Regions from separate parts of the Streptomyces sp. NPDC058051 genome, predicted to be linked through region 2. Evidence: predicted binding sites of a transcription regulator. Region 2 holds the regulator's gene; the other holds the start of a gene.

Region 1 (11,986 bases), on a different contig from region 2:
TGCAGCGGCTGGGCGTCGGCCTCAACAACCACACGCTCACCCACCCCTACCTGCCCGGCCTCTCGTACAGCGAGCAGAAGAGGGAGATCTGCGACCAGCAGGCCGTCATCGAGGAGCAGTACGGCCGACGGCCCACGCTCTTCCGCCCGCCGTACGGCAACTACAACGGGGACACGCTCCGCGTCGCGAAGTCCTGCGGCATCAAGGCCGTACCGCTCTGGAACGCGGAGGCGTTCCCGGACCACATGGAATGGCGCGAGGGGGATCAGGAGCTGCGCCCCGGCGACATCATCCTCACGCACTTCCGGGGGCGGCAGGAGTGGGGCGGCAGCATGGCCGACCTGGTCCGGGCGGTCATGAAGACCATCACGGACCAGGGGTACGCCGTGGCCCGGCTGGAGGACTACGTATGAGAAGGGCGCACAGGCTGCTCGCCGGACTGCTGACGGCCGGTGCGCTCCTGACCGCGACCACCGGGTGCGCACAGTCGGTGGACCCGATCGAGCGGCTGGGCCGCAAGGCCGCACAGAGGGTGACCCATCCGCATCCGCGTCCGACCCCCGCGGCCGGCCCTCCGGCGCACCCGCACGGTGATCACGGGGAGCAGGGGTCGCTGGTCGTCACCGCCTGCCCGCAGCGGCCGGAGTCCCGGCACCCGCGGTCGTCACCACCGCTGAGGCGCTGGTGGCCGGACCGGCCGGGACCGAACGCGGTGGCGAGTGCGAGCCCCCGGTGCGACCGGCGGTAGTGCCGGCGAGGGGCCGTGCGGGAGCGGGGCCGACAGCCGCGCGGAGGTTCGCGCACGAACCCGCGGTCGAACGGAAGGGTGCGGTCCGTCCCCGCGTGACCGCGAGGGCGTCCGGACCGTCGCACTGCGGCGGCGCCAGGGCCTCCGGGCTGTCCGGACCGTTGAAAGGGCAGGCGCCCGTCGGAAGGGGCAGGCGCCCGTCGCGCCACGGGCGCGCGGGGATCACACGGCGCCGCGACTGGCCGGATTGGCACTCCGCTTGACCGAGTGCTAATCGCGGCCATAGTCTCGGTGCTGGCACTCACCACTGGAGAGTGCCAGCAGTACTGTGCGACGGGCAGGTCCGGCACCCGCGACGACGGATCCACCTGGTCGCCACCCCAAGACTGTTAAACCCCGTGAGATCTCCGAAGGGGGAGACCGGATCGTGTCGACCGCCAGCTCCAAGGTTGCGATCAAGCCGCTCGAGGACCGCATTGTGGTCCAGCCGCTCGACGCCGAGCAGACCACGGCCTCCGGCCTGGTCATTCCGGACACCGCCAAGGAGAAGCCCCAGGAGGGCGTCGTCCTGGCCGTGGGCCCGGGCCGCTTCGAGAACGGCGAGCGCCTTCCGCTCGACGTCAAGACCGGCGACGTCGTGCTGTACAGCAAGTACGGCGGCACCGAGGTGAAGTACAACGGCGAGGAGTACCTCGTCCTCTCGGCTCGCGACGTGCTCGCGATCGTCGAGAAGTAATTCACTCACGTTTGCTTCTGTTCTGCGCCCCTGGCCCCCTGCGAACAACCAGCCGGGCGGTCGGGGGCGCAGTTCGTTTGAGAGGAAAGCTCAGCTCCCATGGCGAAGATTCTGAAGTTCGACGAGGACGCCCGTCGCGCCCTTGAGCGCGGCGTCAACAAGCTTGCCGACACGGTCAAGGTGACAATCGGCCCCAAGGGCCGCAACGTCGTCATCGACAAGAAGTTCGGCGCCCCCACCATCACCAACGACGGTGTCACCATCGCGCGCGAGGTCGAGCTCGACGACCCGTACGAGAACCTCGGTGCCCAGCTGGTGAAGGAGGTCGCCACCAAGACCAACGACGTCGCGGGTGACGGTACGACCACCGCCACCGTGCTGGCCCAGGCGCTCGTCCGCGAGGGTCTGCGCAACGTCGCGGCCGGTGCCTCCCCGGCCGCCCTGAAGAAGGGCATCGACGCCGCGGTCAAGGCCGTGTCCGAGGAACTCCTCGCGACCGCCCGCCCGATCGACGACAAGTCCGACATCGCCGCCGTGGCCGCGCTCTCCGCGCAGGACCCGCAGGTCGGCGAGCTCATCGCGGACGCGATGGACAAGGTCGGCAAGGACGGCGTCATCACCGTCGAGGAGTCCAACACCTTCGGTCTGGACCTCGACTTCACCGAAGGCATGGCCTTCGACAAGGGCTACCTGTCCCCGTACATGGTGACCGACCAGGAGCGTATGGAGGCCGTCCTCGACGACCCGTACATCCTGGTCCACCAGGGCAAGATCGGCTCGATCCAGGACCTGCTCCCGCTGCTGGAGAAGGTCGTCCAGGCCGGTGGCTCCAAGCCGCTGCTGATCATCGCCGAGGACGTCGAGGGCGAGGCGCTGTCGACCCTCCTCGTCAACAAGATCCGTGGCATCTTCAACGCCGTCGCGGTGAAGGCCCCGGGCTTCGGTGACCGCCGCAAGGCCATGCTCGGCGACATCGCCACCCTCACCGGTGCGACCGTCATCGCCGAGGAGATCGGCCTCAAGCTCGACCAGGCCGGTCTGGACGTGCTGGGCACCGCCCGTCGCGTCACCGTCTCCAAGGACGACACCACGATCGTGGACGGCGGCGGCGAGCCCGGCGACGTCAAGGGCCGGGTCAACCAGATCAGGGCCGAGATCGAGGCCACGGACTCCGACTGGGACCGCGAGAAGCTCCAGGAGCGCCTCGCGAAGCTGGCCGGCGGCGTGTGCGTGATCCGCGTCGGTGCCGCCACCGAGGTGGAGCTCAAGGAGAAGAAGCACCGTCTGGAGGACGCCATCTCCGCGACCCGCGCCGCGGTCGAGGAGGGCATCGTCTCCGGTGGTGGCTCCGCTCTGGTCCACGCCGCCAAGGTCCTGGAGGGCAACCTCGACAAGACCGGCGACGAGGCCACCGGTGTCGCGGTCGTGCGCCGCGCCGCGGTCGAGCCGCTGCGCTGGATCGCCGAGAACGCCGGCCTCGAAGGCTACGTCATCACCTCGAAGGTCTCCGAGCTCGACAAGGGCCAGGGCTTCAACGCCGCGACCGGCGAGTACGACGACCTGGTGAAGGCCGGCGTCATCGACCCGGTCAAGGTCACCCGCTCCGCGCTGGAGAACGCCGCGTCCATCGCGTCGCTGCTGCTCACGACCGAGACCCTGGTCGTCGAGAAGCCGGCCGAGGAAGAGGCCGAGGCCGGCCACGGCGGTCACGGCCACGCGCACTGACGCCGAGCGTCCGCGGCTGAGCCGCTGAACGATCGAGACCCGGTACCCCGTCGCGGGGTACCGGGTCTCGGCGTGGACCGGGCGCAACCAGTTCACCCAGAAGGGCGGGTGGGCGGCGCTCAGGGCCCGGCCGCCGTGTACGTCCGCTCAACGAGGTCCGTACGTGCGACCCGCCTTGGAGGCGACCCCTCCGAGCAGGCCGCGCGGCGTCACCTTCACGAGCCCCATCAACGCCTTGTACCGCGGATCAGGGATCGAGACCGACCTGCCGCGTGCCAGGTCCGCCAGGGCCGCCGCCACCAGCTTGTCCGCATCGAGCCACATCCAGCCCGGGATGTTGCCGGTCCCCATCCCGGCCCGCTCGTGGAACTCCGTCCGTACGAAGCCGGGGCACAGCGCCATCAGCCGCACCCCCGAACCGGCCAGGTCCTTCGCCACACCCTGGGTGAACTGCACGACCCACGCCTTGGACGCGCCGTACGTACCGCGCGGCAGGAACGCGGCCACCGAGGCCACGTTGACGACTCCGCCCCGCCCCCGCTCCCGCATCCCGGCAGCCGCCGCCGAGGTCAGCCGCAGCACCGCCTCGCAGTGCACCTTGAGCATGTTCAGCTCATCGGCCATGGGCACATCCAGGTAGCGGCCCCTGTTGCCGAACCCGGCGTTGTTGACCAGCAGATCGACCGGCTGCCGACGATCCGTCAGCCGGGCCTCGACCGCGGCGATCCCCTTGTCCTCGGACAGGTCGGCCGTCAGCACCTCGGCCTCGATGCCGTGCCGGTCGTGCAGTTCGGTCGCCTGCTCGCGCAGCCGTTCCGTGTCGCGGGCCACCAGCACCAGGTTGTGCCCATCGGCCGCGAGCCGCCGCGCGAACGCGGCACCGATCCCCGCGGTCGCGCCCGTAATCAGTGCAGTCGTCATACGCGGCACGTTAGTGCCTGTCCGGCAGACCGTGATCAGCTGTCCGCCGACTGCGTCCCCACGTACTCCAGAGCGGCACGGCGCGTCTCGGGATGCAGTGCGTCGCCGGCCGCCAGCATCCTCGGCAGCAGCTCCCGGCGCGTCGTCGTGGCCAGGAACTGCAGCGTCACGGTGACGTCGTGAGCGGGCCGGTGCACGATCTCGACCGGGTCGCCGGCGCGGATCTCGCCCGGCGTGACCACCCGCAGGTAGGCACCCGGGGACGCCGCCTGCGTGAACCGCTTCACCCAGCGCTTCTCGTCGAGATGGTCCGCGAACGTACGGCACGGGATCCGGCCCGACGTGACCTCCAGGACCAGATCGGCCCCGATCCGCCACCGCTCGCCGATCTTCGCGCCGCTCACGTCCAGACCGCTGGTCGTCAGGTTCTCGCCGAACACGCCGTTGGCCAGCGGGCGGCCGAGCTCCCGCTCCCAGACGTCCAGTTCCTCGCGGGCGAAGGCGTACACGGCCTGGTCGGAGCCGCCGTGATGACGCAGGTGGCACACCGCGTCGCCGGCCAGACCGCTGCCGCCGGTGCCCTTGGGGCCGGGGTCGGTGACCCGGACGGGGCCGTCGGCCGGCCGCTTGTCCATCCCGGTCACACCGCCGGGGGCCTCGGTGTAGTCGACGGCCTTCGGCCGTCCCACGTTCACGGTCAGCAGCTTCATCGGCTCCGTCGTCTTCATCGTCTCCGTCGTCTCCACTGTCTCCATCGGCTCCAACGGGCTCGTCGGCTCCGTCGGCTCCGCCGGGCTCGTCGTCCCCGCCGGGCTCGTCGGTTTCATCGCCTTCCTCGACTCCATGCGGAGAACGCTAACCACCACACACTCAAAGATGTCGATAGTTAATTCGCGATGGCTCCAAGATTCTCTTATGGTTGGAGCGTGATCGAAGCTCGCCATCTCCGTGTCCTGCGCGCCGTGGCCGCCACCGGCTCGTTCTCCGCCGCCGCCCGCGAACTGGGCTGCACCCAGCCCGCGGTGAGCCAGCAGATGAAGGCGCTGGAAGCCTCCGCGGGGACCGCGTTGCTGATCCGCACGGGACGCGAGATGCGGCTCACCCAGGCGGGCGAGGCGCTCGTCCGGCACGCCTCCGGCATCCTCGCGGGCCTCACCGCCGCCGAGGAGGAGGTCGCCGCGATCGCCGGGCTGCGGGCCGGCCGGGTCCGGCTCGTCTCGTTCCCCAGCGGCAGTTCCACGCTGGTGCCCAGTGCCCTCGCGGCGCTGCGCGCGGCGCACCCCGGCACCCGGGTCTCCCTGGTCGAGGCCGAACCGCCGCGCTCGGTCGAGATGCTGCGCGAGGGCGACTGCGACATCGCGCTGGCGTTCCGCTACGGCACCTCCGGCGCGGAGTGGGACGACCTGGTCGTCCGCCCGCTGCTCACCGACCGGCTGATCGGCCTGGTTCCCGACGGGCACCGGCTGGCCGGTCCTGCCGCGGTCGGCATCGCCGAGCTGGCCGACGAGTCGTGGATCGCGGGCTGCCCGCGCTGTCGCCGCCAGCTGGTGGAGGTCTGCGAGGAATCCGGTTTCACGCCGCGGATCGACTTCGCCACCGACGACTACCCGGCGGTGATCGGCCTGGTCGGTGCCGGGCTGGGCGTGGCCGTACTGCCGGAGCTGGCGTTGGAGTCGGTACGCCCCAAGGGGGCCCGCACCGTGACGGTGGAGCCGGCCATCGAGCGCGAGATCGTCGCCCTGACCCTGCCCGACCTGGCCCGGGTTCCGGCGGTCGCAGCCACCCTGGACCGGCTGTCCCTGGCGGCCGCCCGCTGAGGGGGGCCTGCCTGTGTCCCGGCCCCCCTCGGTGGCCGGGTGAGATGAAGAAACGTTTTTCTATTGGCTGCGGGGTGCGGCGGGATCAGCCGTGCCCCGACGGGGACGGAAGAGCCGACGGAGCCGCTGCCGCGATCAGCCGGTTGCGGGCCCGTCCCATGAGCTCCTCGCGTTCGTCCTCGGTCAGTCCGCCCCACACTCCGTAGGGCTCGCGTACCGCCAGCGCGTGCGCCGCACACTCGGCGCGTACCGGGCATCGCATGCAGACCTCTTTTGCCGAGTTCTCGCGGGCGCTCCGTGCTGCCCCGCGTTCACCCTCCGGGTGGAAGAACAGCGAGCTGTCGACCCCGCGGCAGGCCGCCAACAGTTGCCAGTCCCACAGATCGGCGTTGGGTCCGGGAAGGCGGGAGAAATCTGCCATTGCTTGTCCCCTCGAAACCATGCTGAGTCGGAATCGTCGTTGTCGTCCGTTGTTGACCGTGCCCATGACATCTACATCTACGGTGTAAGTAGATGTAAATATGACTGATTGCGAATCTAGCCACAGACACCAGCAAAAGGGAAGAAAACCCGCTAAATGGGGCATATTTTCGCGTGAAATTTCGGTTGACCGTTGGATGATGTGTGCCGCTCTCCTCTGTGTGCGCGTCCTTACGTAGAGTGTCGAAGCCCGTCGTCCGACCCGTAACTCTTTCGAGTGACCGTCGTTGAGAGGGCGGAGGCGGTTGACAGAAAAAGCGATCGGGCAGATGTCCGAGAGCGTCAACCGCTCAGGTGACGACAGGTAAGACCCTGGAGGTTCAAGGTGACGCGCATCTGCTGCGGAGGGCGGTCATGACATCCGTCCTCGTCTGCGATGACTCCCCGCTTGCCCGGGAAGCGCTCCGTCGCGCGGTCGCGACCGTGCCCGGCGTCGAGCGTGTGACGACGGCGGCCAACGGCGAGGAAGTCCTCCGCCGCTGGGGCGCCGACCGTTCGGATCTGATTCTCATGGACGTACGCATGCCCGGTCTCGGGGGTGTGGAGACGGTCCGTCGGCTGCTCTCCGCCGACCCCGGCGCCCGGATCATCATGCTGACCGTCGCCGAGGACCTGGACGGTGTCGCGCTCGCGGTCGCCGCCGGTGCCCGCGGATATCTGCACAAGGACGCCTCGCGCGCGGAGCTGCGGGCCACCGTCACCCAGGCGCTGGCCGATCCGACCTGGCGGCTCGCCCCGCGCAGACTGCGGTCGGCCGAGATGGGTGCGGCGCCGACGCTCACCGCGCGTGAGATCCAGGTGCTCGAAGGCATGAGTCATGGCCGTTCGAACGCTGAGATCGGCCGTGAGCTGTTCCTCTCCGAGGACACGGTGAAGACGCACGCCAGGCGCCTGTTCAAGAAGCTCGGCGCCTCGGACCGGGCGCACGCCGTGGCGCTCGGCTTCCGCTGGGGCCTGGTCCGCTGAGGGTCGGGCGCGGCCGGAAGCCCGTCGATTCCCCGTCCGCGCGTCGGCGGACGGGGCGGGTGGCCGATGCGTGGGGCGGGCCGCGCCCCGCCGCCGGCGGCGTCCCCCACGCCGACGGCATGTGAAGCTTCCCGGCCGATACCGCATCCTTGAGTTGTGGAGTTCCTCGGGAACGATTCGGTCGAGCGGAAGGGGAGGGCGCAGGACATGACTTCCGGCGCACCCGCTCATAACGCTTCGGTGCACAACTACGGACGCGGCGACGCGGACGATGTGGCTCCGGGGCACCATGGTCCGATGCGCGACGACGAAACGACGGTGATCGGTGCCCTGGTGCACCGGGCTGTCGAGGGCGACGCGCAGGCCACTCACGATCTGCTGGCCCACGTCCATCCACTCGCGTTGCGCTACTGCCGGTCCCGGCTGAACCGGCTGCCTGGTGATGCTCGCCACTTCGTGGAGGACCTGGCGCAGGAGGTCTGCGTCGCGGTGCTGATGGCGCTGCCGCGCTACAAGGACACCGGCAGGCCCTTCGAAGCCTTCGTCTTCGCGATCGCGGGGCACAAGGTCGCCGATCTCCAGCGGGCCGCCATGCGGCACCCGGGGTCGACGGCGGTGCCCTCCGACGAGATGCCCGAGCGGCCGGACGATTCGCTCGGGCCCGAGGAGCGTGCGCTGCTCAGCAGCGATGCGGCCTGGGCCAAGAAGCTTCTCGCCAACCTGCCGGACAACCAGCGCGAGCTGCTCGTCCTGCGCGTGGCGGTCGGTCTCACAGCCGAGGAGACCGGACAGATGCTGGGCATGTCGCCGGGTGCTGTCCGGGTCGCCCAGCACCGGGCCCTGAGCAGGCTGCGGGCTCTCGCGGAACAGTGACCGGGCCGGTCCGGCAGATCCCGTACGAAGCTACGAACCCTCTGGGTGATCTTGCTCGTGGAATGAGACACCCTCGGAGGCCGTTAGCATGGACATCCGCACCGATCAAGGCCATTTGGGGAAGGTGTCATGACTGCAAACGTCGACGGAGTGCCCGAGAAATTCGCGACGCTCGGGCTGACATACGACGACGTGCTGCTGCTGCCCGGCGCGTCCGACATGGCGCCCGACCAGATCGACACCTCGTCCTACATCTCCAAGAACGTGCGGGTGAACATCCCGCTGCTCTCCGCCGCGATGGACAAGGTCACCGAGGCCCGCATGGCGATCGCCATGGCCCGGCAGGGCGGGGCCGGTGTGCTGCACCGCAACCTCTCCATCGCCGACCAGGCCAATCAGGTCGACCTGGTGAAGCGCTCCGAGTCCGGCATGGTCACCGACCCGATCACGGTCCACCCGGACGCGACGCTGAGCGACGCCGACGAGCTGTGTGCCAAGTTCCGCATCAGCGGTGTTCCGGTCACCGACGCCGCGGGCAAGCTGCTCGGCATCGTCACCAACCGCGACATGGCCTTCGAGTCGGACCGTACGCGTCAGGTGCGCGAGGTCATGACGCCGATGCCGCTGGTCACCGGCAAGGTCGGCATCTCCGGCGTGGACGCCATGGAGCTGCTGCGCCGCCACAAGATCGAGAAGCTTCCGCTCGTCGACGACACGGGTGTCCTCAAGGGCCTCATCACCGTCAAGGACTTCGTCAAGGCCGAGCAGTACCCGAACGCGGCCAAGGACAAGGAGGGCCGGCTGCTGGTCGGCGCCGCCGTCGGTGTCGCGGGCGACTCCTACGAGCGGGCCCAGGCGCTCATCGAGGCGGGCGTCGACTTCATCGTCGTCGACACCGCCCACGGTCACTCCCGGCTGGTCGGCGACATGGTCGCCAAGATCAAGTCGAACGCCTCGGTCGATGTCATCGGCGGCAACATCGCGACCCGTGACGGCGCCCAGGCGCTGATCGACTCGGGCGTCGACGGCATCAAGGTGGGTGTGGGCCCCGGTTCCATCTGCACCACCCGGGTCGTCGCCGGCATCGGCGTCCCGCAGGTCACCGCGATCTACGAGGCGTCCCTCGCCGCCAAGGCGGCCGGTGTCCCGGTCATCGGCGACGGCGGCCTGCAGTACTCCGGCGACATCGCCAAGGCCCTGGTGGCCGGCGCGGACACCGTGATGCTCGGCTCGCTGCTGGCCGGCTGCGAGGAGTCCCCGGGCGAGCTGCTCTTCATCAACGGCAAGCAGTTCAAGTCCTACCGGGGCATGGGCTCGCTCGCGGCGATGCAGACCCGCGGCGACCGCAAGTCGTACTCCAAGGACCGGTACTTCCAGGAGGGCGTCGCCTCCGACGAGAAGCTGGTCCCCGAAGGCATCGAGGGCCAGGTCCCGTACCGCGGCCCGCTCTCCGCGGTCGTCCACCAGCTCACCGGCGGTCTGCGCCAGTCGATGTTCTACGTCGGCGGGCGCACCGTCCCGGAGCTCCAGGCCAACGGCCGGTTCGTCCGGATCACCTCGGCGGGTCTCAAGGAGAGCCACCCGCACGACATCCAGATGACGGTCGAGGCGCCGAACTACAGCAGGAAGTAACGCGACGCGCCGCCGAGGGGCGGTCCGGGGTTCCCGGATGCTGTGGGAACAGCATCCGGGTTCCCGGGACCGCCCCTCAGTCGTGTGTCGGGGATACTGGACAGCGCAGACGTAGAGGGAAAGGCCACACCATCGTGACTGAGATCGAGATCGGGCGCGGCAAGCGCGGCCGCCGGGCGTACGCATTCGACGACATCGCTGTCGTCCCGAGCCGCCGCACCCGCGACCCGAAGGAGGTCTCGATCGCCTGGCAGATCGACGCCTACCGTTTCGAGCTGCCGTTCCTGGCGGCTCCCATGGACTCGGTGGTCTCTCCGCAGACCGCGATCCGCATCGGTGAGCTCGGCGGCCTCGGCGTCCTCAACCTTGAGGGCCTGTGGACCCGGCACGCCGACCCGCAGCCGCTGCTCGACGAGATCGCCGAAATGCCCGTCGAGTCGGCGACCCGGCGCCTCCAGGAGATCTACTCCGCCCCGATCCAGGAGGAGCTGATCGGCCAGCGCATCAAGGAGGTGCGCGATGCCGGTGTCGTCACCGCCGCCGCACTCTCCCCGCAGCGCACCGCTCAGTTCTCCAAGGCCGTCGTCGACGCGGGTGTGGACATCTTCGTCATCCGCGGTACGACGGTCTCGGCCGAGCACGTCTCGGGTGCGGCCGAGCCGCTCAACCTCAAGCAGTTCATCTACGAGCTGGACGTCCCGGTGATCGTCGGCGGCTGCGCCACGTACACCGCGGCCCTGCACCTGATGCGTACCGGTGCGGCCGGTGTCCTCGTCGGCTTCGGCGGCGGCGCCGCGCACACCACGCGCAACGTCTTCGGTATCCAGGTCCCGATGGCGACCGCGGTCGCCGATGTGGCGGGGGCCCGCCGCGACTACATGGACGAGTCCGGCGGCCGGTACGTGCACGTGATCGCGGACGGCGGCGTCGGCTGGTCCGGCGACCTGCCGAAGGCCGTCGCCTGCGGTGCGGACGCCGTGATGATGGGCTCCCCGCTGGCCCGTGCGACGGACGCGCCGGGCCGCGGCCGGCACTGGGGCATGGAGGCCGTCCACGAGGACGTGCCGCGCGGCAAGCTGGTCGACCTGGGCACCGTCGGCACGACCGAGGAGGTCCTCACCGGTCCTTCGCACACCCCCGACGGTTCGATGAACATCTTCGGCGCGCTGCGCCGGGCGATGGCGACGACGGGGTACAGCGACCTCAAGGAGTTCCAGCGTGTCGAGGTGACGGTGGCGGACTCGCAGCACCGCCGCTGACCGTTCCCGCACATACGGGAGGGCCCGGACCGCACACGCGGTCCGGGCCCTCCCGTATGACGCGGGCGACGGCCCGGGTCAGTCGGTCGCCTTGCGGGCGGCCGAGAAGGCGACGACCGCGGCGACCGCGAAGAAGACGAAGCTCATCACGCTCGCGTCTTCCTTCCACACCTTGTTCAGGTCGCTGAAGTGGTCGAAGAAGATCTCGCTGACCGAGAGCGGGAGCTGCTTGCTGATGATGAAGGCCTCACCGAGCAGCTGGCCCAGGTAGACACCGACCAGGGCGAGGGCGGCGCCGATGACCGGCAGGGCGGGGTTGCGGCCGCCGACCTTGCCCGCGGCGAAACCGACGAGGGCGCCCACGCCCACGGCCGCGTAGCCGATCTCGTGCTTGGTGGCGCCGATGATCGCGCCGTAGATGCCCGCGGCGACGAGGGCCGCGACGAGCGCGGCGAGCAGGCCGAGGCCCAGGTTGTTGCGGGCCGGGGCGGGCGGGGCGAAGGGTGCGCCGCCGAACGGGACTCCGGGCTGCCCGGGCTGACCGTACGCACCGGGCTGCTGGCCCGCGAACGGGTTGCCGGTCGGGGCGCCGGGCTGGCCGGGCTGCTGACTTGCGAACGGGTTGCCGGTCGGGGCGTCCGGCTGCTGGCCCGCGAACGGGTTGCCGCCGGCGGGCTGGGCTTCGTTCGGCTGGTTCGCCGGAGGCACGGGCTGGCTCATGGTGGAATCCCCCTGGGACAGATGCGCACGAGTGTGCGAGAAGTGACGCCGCAGGCTAGCAGCCGCCTATGACATCGCCCACCCGATTGCTCCGGGAATCCCGCCTCAC
Region 2 (11,986 bases):
CCCCGGCCAGTCCCAGCGAGTGGTCGCCGTGGAAGTGCGTGACACAGATCCGGTCGATGTCGTGCGCGGCGACGCCGGCCCGCAGCATCTGCCGCTGGGTGCCCTCACCCGGGTCGAAGAGGATGCCCTCGCCGTCCCAGCGGAGCAGGTAGCCGTTGTGGTTGCGGTGCCGGGTCGGGACCTGGCTGGCGGTGCCGAGGACCACGAGTTCGCGTACGGACATGGTGGGTGACCGGCCCTAGCCGGGGGGCCACTGGAGTCCGCGGCCGCCCAGGACGTGGGCGTGCGCGTGGAAGACGGTCTGGCCGGCCCCCGAGCCGGTGTTGAAGACGACCCGGTAGCCGCTGTCCACGATCTTCTCGTCGGCGGCGATGTGCCCGGCCTCGCGCAGTATGTCGGCGGCGATCGCCGGCTCGGCGGCGGCGAGGGCGGCGGCGTCGGCGTGGTGGACGCGGGGGATGACGAGTACGTGCGTGGGGGCCTGGGGGTTGATGTCCCGGAAGGCGACGGTGGTCTCGGTCTCCCGGACGATGGTTGCCGGGATCTCACCGGAGACGATCTTGCAGAACAGGCAGTCGGGCTGCGGTTCTCCCGCCATGGGGCCGGCTCCTCGGTCGGTGGTGATCGGTGCACAGGCATGCTATCGGGGCGGTCGGGGTGCGGGGCGCCCGCTGGGGTACGCCCGCGGCCGGCCCGTTCCGCCACCCGTCCTCCCGGACGGGCGGGGGGTGCGGGGCCGGGCCCCGCACCCCTGTGGGCCGGCTACGCCCCCGGCCGCTGCGGCGCCCGCTTCGCGGGCGTCTCCGCCAGCGAGGCGAGAGCGATCCGGACCGCCTCGTCGAGCTGCGGATCCCGCCCCGCCGCGTGGTCCTGCGGCGCCATCACGACCTCGACGTCGGGATCGACGCCGTGGTTCTCCACGCCCCAGCCGTAACCCTCCAGCCAGAACGCGTACTTGGGCTGGGTGATCGCCGTCCCGTCCACGAGCTTGTACCGGTTGTCGATGCCGACCACTCCGCCCCAGGTGCGCGTACCGACCACCGGTCCGATGCGCAGCGCCTTGATCGCGGCGTTCACGATGTCACCGTCCGAGCCGGAGAACTCGTTGGCGACGGCGACCACGGGACCGCGCGGCGCGTCGTCCGGGTAGCTGTACGGCTGCATCCCGCGCGGCAGGTCCCAGCCGACGATGCGCCGGGCGAGCTTCTCCACGATCAGCTGCGAGGTGTGGCCGCCCCGGTTCTCCCGGACGTCCACGATCAGCCCCTCACGGGCCACTTCGACCCGCAGGTCGCGGTGGATCTGCGCCCAGCCCGAGCCGACCATGTCGGGGACGTGGAGGTAGCCGAGCCGTCCGCCGGAGTGCTCGTGGACGTACGCCCGCCGGTCGGCGACCCACGCGTGGTAGCGCAGCGGCTCCTCGTCGGCGACCGGTACGACGACGACATGGCGCGGATCGCCGCCGTCCACCGGTGAGACGGTCAGCTCGACCGGCTTGCCGGCCGAGCCGGTGAGCAGCGGTCCGGGCCCGGCGACCGGGTCGACCGGGTGGCCGTCGACGGCGAGGATCGCGTCGCCGACGCGCACCGCCACCCCGGGGGCGGCGAGCGGCGAGCGGGCCTCCGGGTCGGAGGTCTCGGACGGCAGGATCCGGTCGATGCACCAACTTCCCTCGTCCGTACGGGAGATGTCGGCGCCGAGCAGCCCCTGCCGGGTCGATTCGTCGCGCCATCCGCCGGGCGGCGTCACATAGGCGTGCGAGGTGCCGAGCTCGCCGTGCACCTCGTACAGCAGGTCCACCAGGTCGTCGTGGGTGGCGACGCGGTCCAGCACCGGGCGGTAGCGGTCCAGGACCCCGTCCCAGTCGACGCCGCCCATGTCGGGGCGCCAGAAGTTGTCCCGCATGATGCGTCCGGTCTCGTCGTACATCTGACGCCACTCGGCGGCCGGGTCGAGGGTCCGGCGGATCCGGGAGAGGTCGACGGTGACGCCGTCGCCGTCGTGGTCGTCGTCGGCCGGGACGCGGCTGTCGGACGGTACGACGCGCAGCTTGCCCCGGGTGCGCATCACGATCCGCTTGCCGTCGCCGCTGACCGCGAACCCGCTGACGTCCGAGGCGAGTTCCTCGCTGCGCAGCTTCTCCAGGTCGTACCGTTCGAGGACGGTCTCGGGCCGCCGGGAGTCCGGCGTGGCACCGCTCGTGCCGAGCACTCCGGCCACCGGGTGGCTCAGCCACAGCAGCCCGTCCTTCGCGGCGCGCAGTCCGGAGTAGCTGGCGGCCTCGACGGGCATCGGCACGATCCGGTCGGCGAGTCCGTCGAGGTCGATCCGGGTGACGGGGAGTGCGGTCGGGTTGTCCTCGCCCTCGCCGCGGTTCTCCTTCTCGGTCGGGCGGCCGTGCCGCTGCGGCCCGAACGGGGAGGGCGTGGTGGCGGCGAGCGTCAGCAGATGCGGCCGGCAGGCGCCGATGAACGCCAGGTCGAAGACATGGGCGTCGTAGACCGGGTCGAAGGACCGCTCGGAGAGGAACGCGAGGTGCTTGCCGTCGGTGGTGAACGCGGGGGCGAAGTCCCGGAAACGCAGCGGGGTCGCCTCGGTGACCGACAGATCGGCGAGGTGCGCGATCTTGAGCTGCCGGAGCGGCTCGTGTCCGGGGTGCGACCAGGCGAGCCAGGAGGAGTCGGGGGAGAAGACGAGGCCGGAGGCGTCGCCGTGTTCGCTGCGGTCCACCTCGTGGACCTCGCCGCTCTCCCGCTCGACGATCAGTACCCGTCCGTCGTGCGCGGCGACGGCGAACCGGCTGCCGTCCGGGGCCGCTTCCAGGTCGAGCACCCTGCCGATACGGCCCGCGGCGAGGCGACGCGGTGCGGCGCCCGGCGCGGTGCCGGTGGCGGGAGCGCACTCCAGGGCGTCGTCGCCCTCGGCATCGGTGACCCAGACGACGTGCTGGTCGCCGTCGGCCTGGAAGGCGCGGGGCATTCTGGCCCGTACGCCGGGTTCGACCGCGAGTGCCCGGGCCGGTCCCTCGCGGTGGGTGACCCAGTGGACGGCGCCCCGCGTCCCGACGGCGCTGCCGCGGCCCGTACGGTCCGGGGACGCGGAGTCGAAGTTGCTGTCGGCGTGCACGGAGTGGGGCTGGAGGTCGGCCCGCTGGCCGCCCAGCCGGATGTCGACGCGGCGGGGCTCGGCGCCTTCGAGGTCGTCCAGCAGCCACAGTTCACCGGCCGAGGCGTAGCAGACGCGGGTGCCGTCGGTGGTCGCGTGGCGGGCGTAGAACCCCTCGACGCCGGTGTGCCTGCGCAGGTCCGAGCCGTCGGGCCGTGAGGAGTGGACCGCTCCCACGCCGTCGTGGTCCGAGAGGAAGGCGACACGGTCGCCCACCCACATCGGGCATTCGATGTTCCCGTCGAGGTCCTCGTGGAGCCGTACGAACGGTACCGGGCCGTCGGTCACGCCTTCTTCCGCGATCCACAGCTTGCCCGCGGTACCGCCGCGGTATCGCTTCCACGTGGCGGCCTCGCGCCCCATGGTGGCCGAGAGCAGCAGCGCCCGCCCGCCGGGCCCGTACGCGAGGGAGCCGACCGGCCCGTACGGCAGGGTCCGCGCGGGCCCGCCGTCGACCGGGACGGCCCTGGCCCAGCTGCGCCGCAGCGACGCCTGGCCCTGGGTGCTGATGGCCAGTACGTCGCCCTCGGGTGTCCAGCCGCGTACGGAGGTCCGGGCATCGCCCCAGTACGTGAGCCGCTCGGCGGGGCCGCCGTCGACCGGTGCGACATGCACCTCGGGCGCCCCGTCCCGGGTGGACGTCCAGGCGACGCGGGTTCCGTCGGGCGATATCCGCGGATGGGAAACGGGCCGGTTGTCGGCGCTGACGCGCCAGGCTCGGCCGCCGTCCAACGGCGCCAACCAGACGTCGTCCTCGGCGGTGAAGGCGATCACATCGCCCTGGACATGGGGGTATCGGAGGTAGGCAGGCTGCGTCACGGAGATCACCCTAGGCCGCCCGCCTGCTCCGCGTAACCGGGTGGCCGGAGTACGCCGGGCGGCCGGGCACCGGACATCGTCACTTGCCCCAGCGCGATTCGGTCACCGTGACCGTCACGGTGACGGTCGGCCGGGCGGCACCGGCGGCGCCCCTCGGAGGCTGTGCGCGGCCGGCCGGCAAAGCGGCGGTGCAATTGCCGAGCGCATCCGCCCGGAAGACGACCTTCCCGCCGGTCCTGGCGGTCAGGTCGCCGCGCACACAGCGCCCGTCGAGTTCCTGGGTCACCTTGCCGGTGATCGAGATGTCCTGGCCGTTCGCGGTCCTTCCGGCGCAGTCGACGGCCGCGGTCCGGTGCACGGAGGGGGCCGGCGGCGACGCGCCCACGACCCGGTCCCCGTCCATGTCGGCGGTGCAGTTCAGCCACCGCACGTCCACCCCGTTGCGCTCCAGGGCGCTGGTGCCGGTCAGGCCGGTGGTCACGGCGATGGACGCGGAGTTGAGACTGCCCGTCGGCTCACAGGCCACGACCCCTGCGACGGCCGCGCCCGCGAGTGCGGACGCGGCCAGAAAACGACGCGTTCTTCCCTGAGCCCATGCCCTTGATGTCCCCATACGGGCAGCTTCCCACCGTTCCCCCACGGGACGGTAGACGGCTTGCGGTCACCACGGGGCGGCGCAGGCGCACCGGAGGGGGCTCACGCCCAGCGGCCGGTGCGCCCCAGCAGCAGCGCCGTCGCCGCGGTGCCCGCCGTCGAGGTGCGCAGGACGGACGCGCCGAGCCGGCAGACCCGTCCGCCCGCCGCGACGAAGGCCGCCAGTTCGTCCGGAGACACCCCGCCCTCGGGGCCGACGACCAGCACGATCTCGCCCTGGGTGGGGAGTTGGACGGTGGCCAGCGGCTCGCTGTCGTGGCCCCGGTCCTCGTGCAGGACGGCGGCGAAGTCCGCCGTGGCCAGAAGCGCGGCGACCTGTGTGGTCGTCAGCGCGTCCGCCACTTCGGGGAAGCGCACCCGGCGCGACTGCTTGCCCGCCTCCCGGGCGGCGTTGCGCCATTTCGCGAGTGACTTGAGGCCGCGCTCGCCCTTCCACTGCGTGATGCAGCGCGAGGCCTGCCAGGGCACGATCGCGTCGACGCCGGTCTCCGTCATCGTCTCGACGGCGACCTCACCGCGGTCACCCTTGGGCAGGGCCTGGACGACGGTGATGCGGGGTGCGGGCCACGGCTCCTCATGGGCCGTCACCAGACCGGTGACGACGAGGCGGTCCTTGCCCTCGGTGGTCCTGACCACGCCTTCCGTCCAACGGCCGTGGCCGTCCGTCAGCACGACCTCCTCACCGGCGTGCAGCCGCTTCACCGATACGGCGTGCCGTCCCTCGGATCCTTCCAGGACGAACTCGGGCCCTTCGGGGACCTGTTCGACGACGAAGACCGGTGCGGTCACTGCGTACTCCCTGTGCTCACTGCCGTCCGTGCGGCGTCCAGTTCTTCGGCGAGCAGTTCGATCAGCCGGCCGGCCGGCAGCTCGCGTGCCATCCGGTGCCCCTGCCCCGCCCACAGTGCCATGCCCTGGGCGTCACCTGCCGCAGCCGCCGCCTTGCGCAGCCCGGCGGTCAGGTAGTGGACCTGCGGGTAGGCGGCGGGGGCGTAGGGGCCGTGCTCGCGCATGAAGCGGTTGACGAGGCCGCGGGCCGGGCGTCCGGAGAACGCCCGGGTCAGGGCCGTCCGTACGAACAGCGGGTTGGTCAGTGCCCGTTTGTGCAGCGGATGCGCGCCGGACTCGGGGCAGGCGAGGAACGCCGTCCCGAGCTGTGCCGCCTCCGCGCCCGCGGCGAGCACCGCGGCGATCTGGGATCCGCGCATCAGCCCGCCCGCCGCGATGACCGGCACCTGTACGGTCTCGCGGACCTGGGCCACCAGGGAGAGCAGCCCGATCCCGGTGCCGTCGGCCTGCGGGTCGTCGTGGTGGGTGGACTGGTGGCCGCCCGCCTCCACGCCCTGCACGCAGACCGCGTCGGCCCCCGACCACTGGGCGGTCTGGGCCTCCTCGGGCGTGGTGACCGTCACGACGGTGTACGTGCCGGCAGCGGCGAGCGCGTCGAGGGTGTCGCGGGTCGGGCAGCCGAAGGTGAACGAGACGGCCGGGACCGGGTCCTCCAGCAGGATGGCGAGCTTGGCCTCGTAGCCGTCGTCGGCGCCGACGTCCGGGTCGGCGAGCGGGGTCTCGTACCAGGCGGCCTCACCGGCGAGCTGGTGCCGGTACACCTCGACGGCGCTCGGGTCGGCGAGACCGGGCTGCGGCATGAAGAGGTTGACACCGAAGGGCTGACCGGTCAGCCCGCGCAGTTGGGTGATCTCGTGGTACATGCCGTCCGCCGTCTTGTACCCGGCGGCGAGGAAACCCAGTCCGCCCGCCTCGGCGACGGCCGCGACGAGCCCCGGACCGGACACACCTCCCGCCATGGGGGCCTGCACGATCGGATACCGGCAGAGATCGGTCAACAGGGATGACATGACCGCATCGTGTCACGTCCCGTGCATCACGGCGTGCGGGGCCTGCGGTCCGATTTGCCCTCAAACGCGGGACGGGCTCGGCAGGCGAGCCCGTCCCGCGTCGGACGAGGGTGTACGGATGCCGTCAGCGACCGTTGAAGGCGTCCTTCAGCCGGGAGAACAGCCCCTGCTGCCCGGGCTGGAACTGGCCGGTGGGCCGTTCCTCGCCGCGCAGCTTCGCCAGCTCCCGCAGCAGTCGTTCCTGCTCCGGTTCCAGCTTCGTCGGGGTGATCACCTCGACGTGCACGATCAGATCACCGCGCCCACCGCCCCGCAGATGCGTGATGCCGCGCCCGTGCAGCGGCACCGACTGGCCGGACTGGGTGCCGGGCCGGATGTCGACCTCCTCCAGGCCGTCGAGCGTCTCCAACGGCACCTTGGTGCCGAGCGCGCCCGCCGTCATGGGGATGGTGACCGTGCAGTGCAGGTCGTCGCCGCGGCGCTGGAACACCGCGTGCGGCAACTCGTGGATCTCCACGTACAGATCGCCGGCCGGGCCGCCGCCGGGGCCGACCTCGCCCTCGCCCGCGAGCTGGATGCGGGTGCCGTTGTCGACACCGGCGGGGATCTTCACGGTGAGCGTGCGCCGCGACCGGATGCGGCCGTCACCGGCACACTCCGGGCAGGGCGTCGGCACGACCGTGCCGAAGCCCTGGCACTGCGGGCAGGGCCGCGAGGTCATGACCTGGCCCAGGAAGGACCGGGTGACCTGGGAGACCTCGCCGCGACCGCGGCACATGTCACATGTCTGGGCGGAGGTGCCGGGGGCGGCGCCCTCGCCGTTGCACGTCTTGCAGACGACGGCCGTGTCGACCTGGATGTCCTTGGTCGTGCCGAACGCGGCCTCGGCCAGATCGATCTCCAGCCGGATCATCGCGTCCTGGCCGCGCCGGGTGCGCGAACGGGGTCCGCGCTGCGACGACGTACCGAAGAACGCGTCCATGATGTCGGAGAAGTTGCCGAAGCCACCCTGTCCGAATCCGCCCGCGCCACCGCCGCCGGAGGCGGACAGCGGGTCACCGCCGAGGTCGTAGACCTGTTTCTTCTGCGGATCCGACAACACCTCGTAGGCGGCGTTGATCTCCTTGAACCGCTCCTGCGTCTTCGGATCGGGGTTCACATCCGGATGCAGCTCGCGAGCGAGCCGCCGGAATGCCTTCTTGATCTCGTCCTGAGATGCGTCGCGGCGCACGCCGAGTACGGCGTAATAGTCCGTGGCCACTTACGACTCCGCCAGGATCTGTCCGACGTAACGTGCCACTGCGCGTACCGCTCCCATCGTTCCGGGGTAGTCCATGCGGGTCGGTCCGACCACGCCGAGTTTGGCGACTGCTTCGTCGCCCGAACCGTAGCCGACCGTGACGACGGACGTGGAGTTGAGGCCCTCATGGGCGTTCTCGTGCCCGATCCGTACGGTCATGCCCGAGTCCGTGGCCTCGCCGAGCAGCTTCAGCAGCACGACCTGCTCCTCCAATGCCTCCAGCACCGGCCGGATCATCACGGGGAAGTCGTGCCCGAAGCGGGTGAGGTTGGAGGTGCCGCCGATCATCAGCCGCTCCTCCGTCTCCTCGACGAGGGTTTCGAGCAGGGTGGAGAGCACGGTGGACACGGTTCCCCGGTCCTCGCTCTCGAAGGATTCCGGCAGATCCTGCACCAGTTGCGGGACGTCCGTGAAACGGCGTCCGACGACCCGGCTGTTGAGCCGGGCCCGCAGATCGGCGAGAGAGGTCTCACCGAACGGAGCAGGACAGTCGATCATGCGCTGTTCGACCCGGCCGGTGTCCGTGATCAGCACGAGCATCAGCCGGGCGGACGCCAGCGACAGCAGCTCCACATGCCGGACCGTCGACCGGGTCAGCGAGGGGTACTGCACGATGGCGACCTGCCGGGTCAGCTGCGCGAGCAGCCGCACGGTGCGTCCGACGACGTCGTCGAGGTCGACCGCACCGTCGAGGAAATGGTGAATGGCGCGGCGTTCCGGCGACGAGAGCGGCTTGACGCCCGCGAGCCGGTCGACGAAGAGCCGGTACCCCTTGTCCGTGGGGATGCGTCCCGCGCTGGTGTGGGGTTGGGCGATGAAGCCCTCATCCTCCAGCACCGCCATGTCGTTGCGGACGGTGGCCGGGGAGACCCCCAGCTTGTGCCGCTCGGTGAGCGCCTTGGAGCCCACGGGCTCCTCGGTGCCGACATAGTCCTGGACGATGGCGCGCAACACTTCGAGTCTGCGTTCGCTGAGCATCGCGCACACCTCCAGCTGAGTTTCCTCGGTGGTTCTCGGGCCGTTCCTGTTCCGTTCCCAGGAATCCGCCTGGCACTCTGTCCTCACGAGTGCCAGCAACCCCCCGGTCAGTGTACGGCGGCGGAGTGGGGGGCTAGCAAGAGCGACCGGTCACGGTATCGCGGGACTGCGCAGGTCGTTGCCGATAGCGTCCTGGTATGAACGCCTCTTGGGAAGAGTCCGGCTGGGAGCGACTCGGTCACGAAGTGGGCAGACGCCGTCTTCCCGGGTGGGACGCGACCGTCGCGCTGGTCGCCGGAGCGGACGGAGTGCTGCTCTACGACACCGGTTCGACCCTCCGCGAAGGCGTCCGGGTGCGGTCCCAGGCACAGACCCTGCTGGGTCGGAGGGTGACGCATATCGCACTCAGCCACCCCCACTTCGACCATGTCCTGGGCATCGGCGCCTTCTCCGGCGCCCAGGTGTACGGAGCCGTCGGCATGGCCGCCCTGCTGGAGCGCGGGGCGGACGCTCTGCGCGCCGACGCGGTGCGCCACGGAGTGTCCGAGCACGATGCGGCCGAGGCCACCGATGCGCTGGTGGTGCCGCGGCACGAGGTGTGCGGCGAGTGGACGCTCGATCTGGGCGGCGGCCGTCAGGTGCTGCTGGCGAACGTGGGCCCCGCCCACAGCGGTCACGATCTCGCGGTGCTCGTGCCCGGCTCCCCCGCGGTGGTGCTCTGCGGCGACCTGGTCGAGGAGTCCGGTGAACCGCAGGCGGGCCCCGACGCCGTCCCGGCCCGCTGGCCGGCCGCGCTGGACCGGCTGCTGGCGCTGGGTGGCGAGGACGCGGTGTACGTTCCGGGCCACGGGGCGGTGGTGGACGCGGCGTTCGTGCGGAACCAGCGCGACCGGCTGGCCGCACTCTTCGGCGTGTCGTGACACCTGATCGTCCTATCGTCATCCGATGCGCAGCTACCAGCCGGACCTGACCCCGCCGTGGAAGAGGTCCGCCCCCGTTCCCGAGGTCGCCGCCGAGCCCGATCTGGTGGTGGAAGAGGTCTCCACCGGTTTCTGCGGTGCCGTGATCCGCTGCGAGAAGACGGCCCAGGGCCCGACCGTGACCCTGGAGGACCGGTTCGGCAAGCACCGGGTGTTCCCGATGGAGGCGCGCGGCTTCCTCCTGGAAGGCCGGGTGGTCACCCTCGTGCGTCCCTCGGCGGCCGGTCCCGCACGTCCGCTGCGTACCGCCTCGGGGTCGGTCGCGGTACCGGAGGCGCGCGCCCGGGTCGCGCGGGCCGGCCGGATCTACGTGGAGGGCCGCCACGACGCGGAGCTGGTCGAGCGGGTCTGGGGCGACGACCTGCGGATCGAGGGCGTGGTCGTCGAGTACCTGGAGGGCATCGACGACCTCCCGGCCATCGTGCGCGCGTTCTCGCCCGGCCCGGACGCCAGGCTGGGTGTCCTGGTCGACCACCTGGTTCCCGGCTCCAAGGAGTCCCGGATCGCGGACCAGGTGTCGAACCCGGACGTGCTGGTGGTCGGCCACCCCTACATCGACGTGTGGGAGGCGGTGAAGCCGTCGTCCGTGGGCATCGCGGCCTGGCCGGTGGTCCCGCGCGGCCAGGACTGGAAGACGGGCGTGTGCCGCGCGCTGGGCTGGCCGGAGAACACCGGCGCGGCCTGGCAGCGCATCCTGTCCACGGTGCGTTCGTACCGGGATCTGGAACCGTCGCTGCTGGGCTCCGTGGAACATCTCATCGACTTCGTGACGACGGAGGCATAGGGGCCGCTTCGTGACGACGGAGGCATAGCGGTCGCTTCGTGACGACGGAGGCATGGGGGCTGCCGCGGGCGTACCGGGTCCGCGGGGGCGCGTACGGCCCCGCGGGGGCGCGTACCGGCCCGCCGAGACTCGTATGGGGGCGCGTAAAGCCCGTGGAGGCTCGTATCGGGGCGCGTACAGCCCGTGGAGGCTCGTACAGCCCGGCGGGGGCCCATACGGTCTGCGGGGGCGCACAGGGCGTCAGCCGCGGGCGCCTCGTCCCGCACCGGCCCCGGTGCTCAGTCCACCAGGTCCCGGACCACCGCGTCCGCCAGCAGCCGCCCCCGCAGGGTGAGCACCGCTCGCCCTTCGCCGTACGGGGCGCGCTCCAGCAGCCCGTCCTCGACCGCGCGCTCCGCCGCGGCCAGCCCGGTCGGTGCCAGCAGCGACAACGGGCACCCGTCCGCGAGCCGCAGCTCCAGCAGGATCCGCTCGACCCGCCGGTCCTCCAAGGAGAGGATCTCGCGCCCGGCCCCGGGCGACCGTCCCTCGGCCAGGGCCTGCGCATACGCACCCGGATGCTTCACGTTCCACCAGCGCACCCCGCCGACATGGCTGTGCGCTCCGGGGCCGGCGCCCCACCAGTCGGCGCCGCGCCAGTACAACTCGTTGTGCAGGCACCGGCCCTCGGGCGTGCGGGACCAGTTGGACACCTCGTACCAGGAGAAGCCCGCCGCGGCCATCACCTCGTCCGCGATCAGGTACCGGTCCGCGTGGGTGTCGTCGTCGGTCATCGGGACCTCGCCGCGCCGGATCCGCCGGGCCAGCTGTGTGCCCTCCTCGACGATCAGCGCGTACGCCGACACATGGTCGGGCCCCGCCCCGATCGCCGCGTCCAGCGAGGCCCGCCAGTCGTCGTCGGACTCCCCCGGCGTGCCGTAGATCAGGTCGAGGTTGACGTGCTCGAAGCCTGCCTCCCGCGCCTCGGTGACGCACGCCTCGGGCCGCCCCGGCGTATGTGTGCGGTCCAGGATCTTCAGCACGTGCTGCCGGGCGCTCTGCATCCCGAACGAGATCCGGTTGAAGCCGCCCTCCCGCAGCTCGGCCAGATAGGCCGGACCGACGGACTCCGGGTTGGCCTCGGTGGTGATCTCGGCGTCGTCCGCGAGCCCGAACTCGTCGCGGATCGCCCCCAGCATCCGGACCAGGTCCGCGGCGGCCAGCAGGGTCGGTGTGCCACCGCCCACGAAGACCGTACGGACCGGACGCGGATCGTCACCGAGGACCTTGCGGGCCTGGCGGACCTCGCCGATCAGATGGGCGGCGTAGTTGTCGCGGGAGGCCAGCGCACCGCCCGAGCCGCGCAGCTCGGTGGCCGTGTAGGTGTTGAAGTCGCAGTACCCGCAGCGGGTCGCGCAGTAGGGAACGTGCAGGTAGAAGCCGAGAGGCCGGTCGGCGGCGCCTTCCA

What was found. The regulator HrcA, encoded in region 2, represses chaperone genes, less so after heat shock. The targets are predictions, from matches to a motif close to TTNGCACTCNGNNNNNCNGAGTGCNAA.
Region 1: the regulator HrcA is predicted to act here: its motif matches at 996-1,022, upstream of groES (co-chaperone GroES).

Annotation. Positions count from the first base shown of each region.
Region 1 is NZ_JBHVRW010000036.1:1,398-13,383, reverse strand. Features, by position in the region: gene ACFVUT_RS34600 (polysaccharide deacetylase family protein) at 1-413, shown strand, start outside; gene ACFVUT_RS34595 (hypothetical protein) at 410-748, shown strand; gene groES (co-chaperone GroES) at 1,176-1,484, shown strand; gene groL (chaperonin GroEL) at 1,584-3,209, shown strand; gene ACFVUT_RS34580 (SDR family NAD(P)-dependent oxidoreductase) at 3,357-4,130, opposite strand; gene ACFVUT_RS34575 (MOSC domain-containing protein) at 4,166-4,840, opposite strand; gene ACFVUT_RS34570 (LysR family transcriptional regulator) at 5,057-5,947, shown strand; gene ACFVUT_RS34565 (WhiB family transcriptional regulator) at 6,033-6,368, opposite strand; gene ACFVUT_RS34560 (response regulator transcription factor) at 6,782-7,393, shown strand; gene ACFVUT_RS34555 (sigma-70 family RNA polymerase sigma factor) at 7,691-8,266, shown strand; gene guaB (IMP dehydrogenase) at 8,396-9,898, shown strand; gene ACFVUT_RS34545 (GuaB3 family IMP dehydrogenase-related protein) at 10,033-11,157, shown strand; gene ACFVUT_RS34540 (hypothetical protein) at 11,236-11,877, opposite strand; gene ACFVUT_RS34535 (nucleotide sugar dehydrogenase) at 11,983-11,986, opposite strand, start outside.
Region 2 is NZ_JBHVRW010000005.1:345,319-357,304, reverse strand. Features, by position in the region: gene ACFVUT_RS11540 (ribonuclease Z) at 1-223, opposite strand, end outside; gene ACFVUT_RS11535 (histidine triad nucleotide-binding protein) at 239-598, opposite strand; gene ACFVUT_RS11530 (S41 family peptidase) at 763-3,984, opposite strand; gene ACFVUT_RS11525 (hypothetical protein) at 4,064-4,597, opposite strand; gene ACFVUT_RS11520 (16S rRNA (uracil(1498)-N(3))-methyltransferase) at 4,681-5,427, opposite strand; gene ACFVUT_RS11515 (nitronate monooxygenase) at 5,424-6,497, opposite strand; gene dnaJ (molecular chaperone DnaJ) at 6,622-7,758, opposite strand; gene hrcA (heat-inducible transcriptional repressor HrcA) at 7,759-8,775, opposite strand; gene ACFVUT_RS11500 (MBL fold metallo-hydrolase) at 8,973-9,695, shown strand; gene ACFVUT_RS11495 (DUF3097 domain-containing protein) at 9,721-10,539, shown strand; gene hemW (radical SAM family heme chaperone HemW) at 10,818-11,986, opposite strand, start outside.